2 regions of the Ciceribacter sp. RN22 genome follow, and region 2 is predicted to be linked to the other one. Evidence: riboswitches for the same ligand, from Rfam matches in the RefSeq annotation. Region 2 holds a riboswitch; the other holds the start of a gene.
What was found. Region 2 has a riboswitch for FMN ahead of ribB (3,4-dihydroxy-2-butanone-4-phosphate synthase). Riboswitches for the same ligand answer to the same signal wherever they lie in the genome.
Positions count from the first base shown of each region.

Region 1: linked by a shared signal. The riboswitch ahead of NHF53_RS07125 (DMT family transporter) and the one ahead of ribB (3,4-dihydroxy-2-butanone-4-phosphate synthase) in region 2 are both predicted to bind FMN.

Region 1 covers NZ_JAMXLD010000001.1:1,426,021-1,429,424, forward strand. The annotation lists gene lon (endopeptidase La) at 1-717, shown strand, start outside; gene hupB (DNA-binding protein HupB) at 923-1,198, shown strand; FMN riboswitch at 1,355-1,502, shown strand; gene NHF53_RS07125 (DMT family transporter) at 1,658-2,557, shown strand; gene NHF53_RS07130 (esterase-like activity of phytase family protein) at 2,672-3,404, shown strand, end outside.
Region 2 covers NZ_JAMXLD010000002.1:56,776-60,179, forward strand. The annotation lists gene NHF53_RS15395 (sugar ABC transporter ATP-binding protein) at 1-333, shown strand, start outside; gene NHF53_RS15400 (SDR family oxidoreductase) at 350-1,138, shown strand; FMN riboswitch at 1,306-1,450, shown strand; gene ribB (3,4-dihydroxy-2-butanone-4-phosphate synthase) at 1,565-2,200, shown strand; gene NHF53_RS15410 (hypothetical protein) at 2,380-3,027, opposite strand; gene NHF53_RS15415 (hypothetical protein) at 3,125-3,404, opposite strand, start outside.

The DNA of each region.
Region 1 (3,404 bases), on a different contig from region 2:
TCGGTCGCGGTCACCGCGCAGAACATCCACGACTATCTCGGCGTCCCGCGCTTCCGTCATGGCGAGGCCGAGGGCGAGGATCAGGTCGGTGTCGTCACCGGGCTGGCCTGGACCGAGGTCGGCGGCGAACTGCTGACGATCGAAGGCGTGATGATGCCGGGCAAGGGCCGCATGACGGTCACCGGCAACCTGCGCGAGGTGATGAAGGAGTCCATTTCGGCGGCGGCGTCTTATGTCCGCTCGCGCGCCGTGGACTTCGGCATCGAGCCGCCGCGCTTCGACAAGTCGGACATCCACGTCCACGTGCCGGAAGGCGCCACCCCGAAGGACGGTCCTTCGGCCGGTGTCGCGATGGCGACCGCCATCGTCTCCGTGATGACCGGCATTCCGGTCCGCAAGGATATCGCGATGACCGGCGAGATCACGCTGCGCGGGCGCGTCCTGCCGATCGGCGGGCTCAAGGAAAAGCTCCTCGCGGCGCTGCGGGGCGGCATCAAGAAGGTTCTGATCCCGGAAGAAAACGCCAAGGATCTGGCGGACATTCCGGACAACGTGAAGAACAGTCTGGAGATCGTTCCGGTTTCGCGGATGGGCGAGGTGATCCGCCAGGCGCTGGTCCGGGTTCCCGAGCCGATCGAGTGGGACGGCACCGTCGAAGGCCCGACCGTGGCTGCGGTCGACGTCACCGACGACGCCGGGCAGACCATCGCTCACTGAGGACTTTCGGCCATAGTCTCGTCAAAATGGCACATCGACATCGAAAAGGCTGGCATTTTTGCCAGCCTTTTTTGTGTAAATAAGCCGAAACCCCTTGTTTTCCGGGCGATTGCGGTGCTTTTGGGTTGCTCAGGGCAGATGCTTACGTATTCTCCGCCTGACTTATCCATTGAGTCGTTTCATACCAATCAGAAAGGGTGGAAACATGAATAAGAACGAACTCGTATCCGCGGTTGCCGAGAAGGCCGGTCTGACCAAGGCTGATGCCGCTTCTGCCGTCGACGCCGTTTTTGAAACGGTCCAGGGCGAGCTGAAGAAGGGCGGCGACGTTCGCCTCGCTGGTTTCGGTGCCTTCACCGTTTCCCGCCGCGAAGCTTCGAAGGGCCGTAACCCCTCGACCGGCGCGGAAGTCGACATCCCGGCGCGCAACGTTCCGAAGTTCACGGCCGGCAAGGGCCTGAAGGACGCCGTCAACAGCTGATTTCCGCCCGCGCAGGCGGATGGGCCCCGGCGTCCTCCGCAAGCGCCTGGAATCGACCTGACGAAGCCCGGCCTCGACGGCCGGGCTTTTCCTTTTCCTGCGATTGCATATCGAGCCACTCTGGCCTATCCCTTCTTGGCCGGTCGAAGACCGGCAATTCGTTCTCAGGGCGGGGTGAAATTCCCCACCGGCGGTATGAGGTTCGCCCTCGAGCCCGCGAGCGCCGCTTTCCGATGAGGGCGGGTCAGCAGATCCGGTGCGATGCCGGAGCCGACGGTCACAGTCCGGATGGAAGAGAATGAGGATGTGGCAACTGTCGGTCCCGGCGTTCGGGACGAACGGTTCGCTTCGTGCACGGGAAGGCGCGACGGCCGTGGGTCGTAGCGTCGTCCACACGCCTGTGCATCACCCCTCATGCGTCCTGGTTTGTGCTGGTCCTTTGTGTCGAAGGGAAAAGACATGAATCAGAGCCCCCTTGCGCTCACCCGGTCCGGCGCTTTTGCCGGCGCAGCCTTCATGGTTCTGGCGGGCATCGCCTTCGCCGTCGTCAATGTCGCGACCCAGTGGGTGGCGATGGTCGAGGGCTTTCCGGCCACCTCGATCGCCTTCTGGCAATATGCCTTCGCGCTCGTCCTGTCGGTCCCGCTGCTGCGGCGGCTCGGCCTGCGCGCCATGCGCACCCGCTTTCCGGGCCGTCACCTGGCGCGCGTGCTGCTCGCGGCCTTCGGCGTCCAGGCCTGGGTGGAGGGGCTCGCCACCGTGCCGATCTGGCAGGCGATCGCGCTCGTGATGACCTCGCCCTTCTTCATCATCGTCGGCGCGAAGCTTTTCCTCGGAGAGGAGGTCGGCTGGAAACGCTGGGCGGCGACGCTCACCGGTTTTTCAGGTGCGATGGTCATCCTGCAACCGTGGTCGGAGGCCTTCACCATGGCCTCGCTGCTGCCTGTGGTCGCTGCCCTGCTCTGGGGCGCGTCCTCGCTGCTCGTCAAGGACCTGACCGCGCATGAGCGGCCCGAGACGATCACCATCTGGCTCCTCGCGCTGCTGACGCCGATCAATGCCGGACTTGCAGCGGCCGCAAGCTTCGCCGTCCCGACCGGCAGCGGGCTCGCCGTGCTCCTCGTCGCCGGCCTGCTGACGGCGGCCGGACAGTATTTCCTGACGGCGGCCTACAAGGCGGCCGACGCCGCCTACGTCCAGCCCTTCGACGATCTGAAGCTGCCGCTCAACGTGCTCGCCGGCTGGATCGCCTTCGGCTACGCGCCTGCCGGCTATCTCTGGGCGGGGGCCGCGATGATCCTCGGCGCTTCGCTCTTCCTGATGGCGAGCGAATTTGCCGGGGAGAAGGGCAGGGGATAAGCCTCGACGTGGGCACGACGCAATATCCCGGCATTTCGGCGGGGATGTCACAGGCGTGTAACGGGAAACGCGCACAAGCCTCCTGTCTCATTTGAGGAAGCAGGAGGTTTTCCGATGAAGTACCGCATTTCGCGCGCAGCATTCATGACTGCGCTGCTGACGTCCGTGGCCATGCCCGCCGCCGCAGAACAGGTTTTCAATCGTATCGCATCCTTCCCGGTCGCCGCCAATCTTGCCGCCGACAAGGAAAAGTCCACCGTCACCTCGGCGGAGATCATCGCCGCGACGGAGGACGGCAACACGCTCGTCTATTCCGACAGTCCGCTCGGTGCGATCGGCTTCATCGACATTTCGGATGCCCGTGCTCCGAAGGCCGGCGGCGCGTTGATGATAGACGGCGAGCCGACCTCGGTCGCCGTCGCCGGCGGCAAGGTGCTCGCGGCAGTCAACACCTCGGAAAGCTATGTGAAGCCCTCGGGCAAGCTCGCGATCGTCGATATCGCCTCGAAGACGGTCGAAGCCAGCTGCGACCTCGGCGGACAGCCCGATTCCGTCGCCGTCTCCCCTGACAAGAGCTTCGCCGCCATCGCCATCGAGAACGAGCGCAATGAGGAGCTGAACGACGGCAAGCTGCCGCAGATGCCGGCGGGCGATCTCGCAATCGTCGCGCTGAAGGACGGTGCTGCCGATTGCGCCACGATGAAGCACGTCACGCTGACCGGCCTTGCCGAGGTCGGCGGCGACGACCCGGAACCCGAATTCGTCTCGATCAACGGCCGCGGCGAGATTGCCCTGACGCTGCAGGAGAACAATCACATCGTGATCGTCGACGGCAAGACCGGTGCAG
Region 2 (3,404 bases):
GGCGTCAAGGGCAGCGGAAGGCAGGACGCCGGCGAGTTGTCGGGCGGCAACCAGCAGAAGGTCGTGCTGGCGAAATGGCTCGCGCGCAAGCCCAAGGTGGTGGTGCTGGACGAACCGACCCGCGGCATCGATGTCGGCGCGCGCTCTTCTATCTATGACATGATCATGGACCTGGCTCGAGAGGGTGTGGCGGTGATCGTCGTCAGCTCGGACCTCGAAGAGGTGCTGGGCGTCTCCAATCGCATCATGGTCATGGCGCAAGGCAAGCAGGCCGGTATTCTGGATCGCAAGGACGCGAACGACGTCTCGGTCATGGAACTGGCGACGATTTGAAGAAGGAAAGAATGTCATGCCGGACATCACACTGAATGCACCGAAACTGTTCGACCTCGGCGGCAATGTCGCGCTGGTGACGGGGGCGGGCAGCGGGATCGGTCAGCGTATCGCCATGGGCCTGGCCCAGTGCGGCGCCGACGTCGCGCTGCTTGACCGTCGGACCGATGACGGGCTGGCGCGGACGGCGGAGTTCATAGCCGGAACGGGCCGCCGCAGCATCCGGATTGCGGCCGACGTGACCCAGGCCGTCGCGCTCAACGAGGCGGTCGCCCGGACCGAGGCCGAGCTCGGCCCTCTCACGCTCGCGGTCAATGCCGCCGGCATTGCCAATGCCAACCCGGCGGAGGAGATGGAGGAGAGCCAGTTCCAGACGATGATGGACATCAACCTGAAGGGGGTCTTTCTCTCCTGCCAGGCGGAAGCACGGGCGATGTTGAAGAACGGACGTGGGTCGATCGTCAACATCGCCTCGATGTCGGGCGTGATCGTCAATCGTGGGCTGAACCAGTGCCACTACAACGCTTCGAAGGCGGGCGTTATCCACTTGTCGAAGTCGATGGCCATGGAATGGGTCGGGCGCGGTATCCGCGTCAACACGATCAGCCCCGGTTACACCGCCACGCCGATGAACACGCGGCCCGAGATGGTGCACCAGACGAAACTGTTCGAAGAGCAGACCCCGATGCAGCGCATGGCGACGGTTGACGAGATGGTTGGGCCCGCCGTCTTCCTGCTTTCCGGTGCGGCCAGTTTCGTCACCGGTGTCGACCTTCTCGTCGACGGTGGTTTCTGCTGCTGGTAGCGTCTGCCGGTCAATATCGGCTTTCATCGAATACGGCACGGTGTTCTCGAGCACCGTGCCGTTTTCTGTGCGCGACGATTAAGAAAGGCAAACGCGACATTCGCCGACCAATTGCCGCCACCGGTTCCTTTGCACTTGAAATCGCTGTGGTCTTGCGCCTATTTTCAAAGGGTTCTCAGGGCGGGGCGAAATTCCCCACCGGCGGTATCCGGCTTTGCCGGGAGCCCGCGAGCGCTTTCACTCCGGTGAAAGGCAGCAGATCCGGTGCGATGCCGGAGCCGACGGTCACAGTCCGGATGAAAGAGAACATCGGCCATGGCGCCTCCCCGATGGGGAGACGTGTGTGCTGTGTTCGCCCAAGGGATGGATGGCGGCCGGAAGGTCGTGGTTTGGCCGCTCACGCGGTTACCCTTGAAAGGCATTGAAATGACACTTTCGAAAATTGAAGACGCATTGGATAGCTTTGCGCGGGGCGGAATGGTCGTGGTCGTCGACGACGAGGACCGCGAGAATGAAGGCGACATTATCGTCGCTTCCGATCACGTGACGCCTGAGGTTATCGCATTCATGATGAAGCATGCGCGCGGCCTGATCTGCGTTGCCATGGAAGGGGAACGGCTGGACGCTCTTCGCATCCCGCTGATGGTCCCGCACAACACGGAGTATCTCAAGACAGCGTTCACCGTCTCGGTCGACTATGTCCACGGAACGACGACGGGAATTTCGGCCGCCGACCGTGCCGCAACGGTGCGTGCACTGATGGACGAGACGTCGGCGCCTGAGGACTTTGCCCGGCCGGGACACATTTTTCCGCTACGCGCCCACCCGAAAGGCGTCCTTGGCCGCCCCGGTCATACCGAGGCCGCGGTCGACCTTGCGCGCCTGGTGGGCAAGAATCCGTCCGGAGTGATCTGCGAGGTCGCAAATGATGATGGCACCATGGCGCGCCTGCCCGAACTCAAGGCGTTCTGCAAACTCCATGATCTCCCGATCATCACGATCGAGGAACTGATCCGGTACCGGAAGCACCAAGATGCCGCGGCTTGCATCGCTGCGGCCTAGGTAGGGGGCGGTGCGGGTCGAGCAGGCCCGCAGCCCTTTCGTGCATGTCGCCCGGATGTCTTTTCCCGCAGGGATGCTTGCGAGCAGTTCTTGGGCCTGACCAACTTCAGGCGAGAGCGATCCAACGGAGATCTTGCGCGATCGGGCGGATTATCCTGCCGGCTGCATCGTCACATGCGCTAGTGGGTAACGCTGGTCACGAGCCAGTCGGTGTCCTCGACCGCTGCGAGCATCGCACGCGCATCGTCGATTGCACCACTGTGACGAAGAGCGTTCCAGCTCTCCCGAACCGCCGGCGAGGCGCCGGAATCGACTGTCGCCGCAAGACGGGCGAGCAAGTCCCCGAGTGTCCTTGCCACGGTTCCGTCCGTCCAGCCGCCTGTCTCGCGAAACTTGCTTGCGACGAGCTCCTGGGGAGCGCTCGAATACCGGGCGAGCATGACCTCGATCGGATCACCGCGGACGAGAAGTTGCACCTCTCTCGCGTTCCAGCCGAGCACTGGTAAATGCGTTGTAAGCAGGTAGTGGTTCGTGTCCTTGCCGGCGCTGAGGGACGGTATCGGCACGAAACTGTCGGCAAGCAGGACCAAGGCAGCGAGCCCGGGGCTCACGAATTCCGGCTGCAGCCAGGATGGCATCGCCCCGTCCGGATCGAGGCGAAACGCCGCCTGGATATCCTCGCGTTCCGCGATCCGGGGCAGGCGACGCAGCGCCATTGCGGAGAGTTTCTCATGGTCGCCGGCATCCCATGCCGACAATACCTCGCGGACCGTCTCTTCGAAGGCCGGTGTGACGGGGCAACGAAAGGCGTGATGCAGTACGGCCATGTCTTGCACGCTCCTTTGGAAAGAGCCGCCGGGCCGAAGGCCCGACGGCGAGGGCATTCATCCTTGTTCCGTTCAATGCAATTCTACCGGCACGATGTCACGGTCCGCAATTGCCGAGCGTTCCGTTGACGATCGTCACGCCCGATCCACCGGTCGTCGCGAGGGCGTGAAACCCGGCAGCAGCAACCCGGCTGGCCGCATTGTTCGCCGCTGCGGCCGTGATCTGGGCTTTCGGGATGCTCCAGTGGCCGGGCGGGACATCGTCGAAATCGATCTGCCAGGGAAACGGCAACGGCTGGTCGGCCGGGTTGGCCACAAAGTGAATAGCTGCGTTCCCGACGTTATCGTGGTCGCCCTGTACCGGAGCGTTCGTGTTC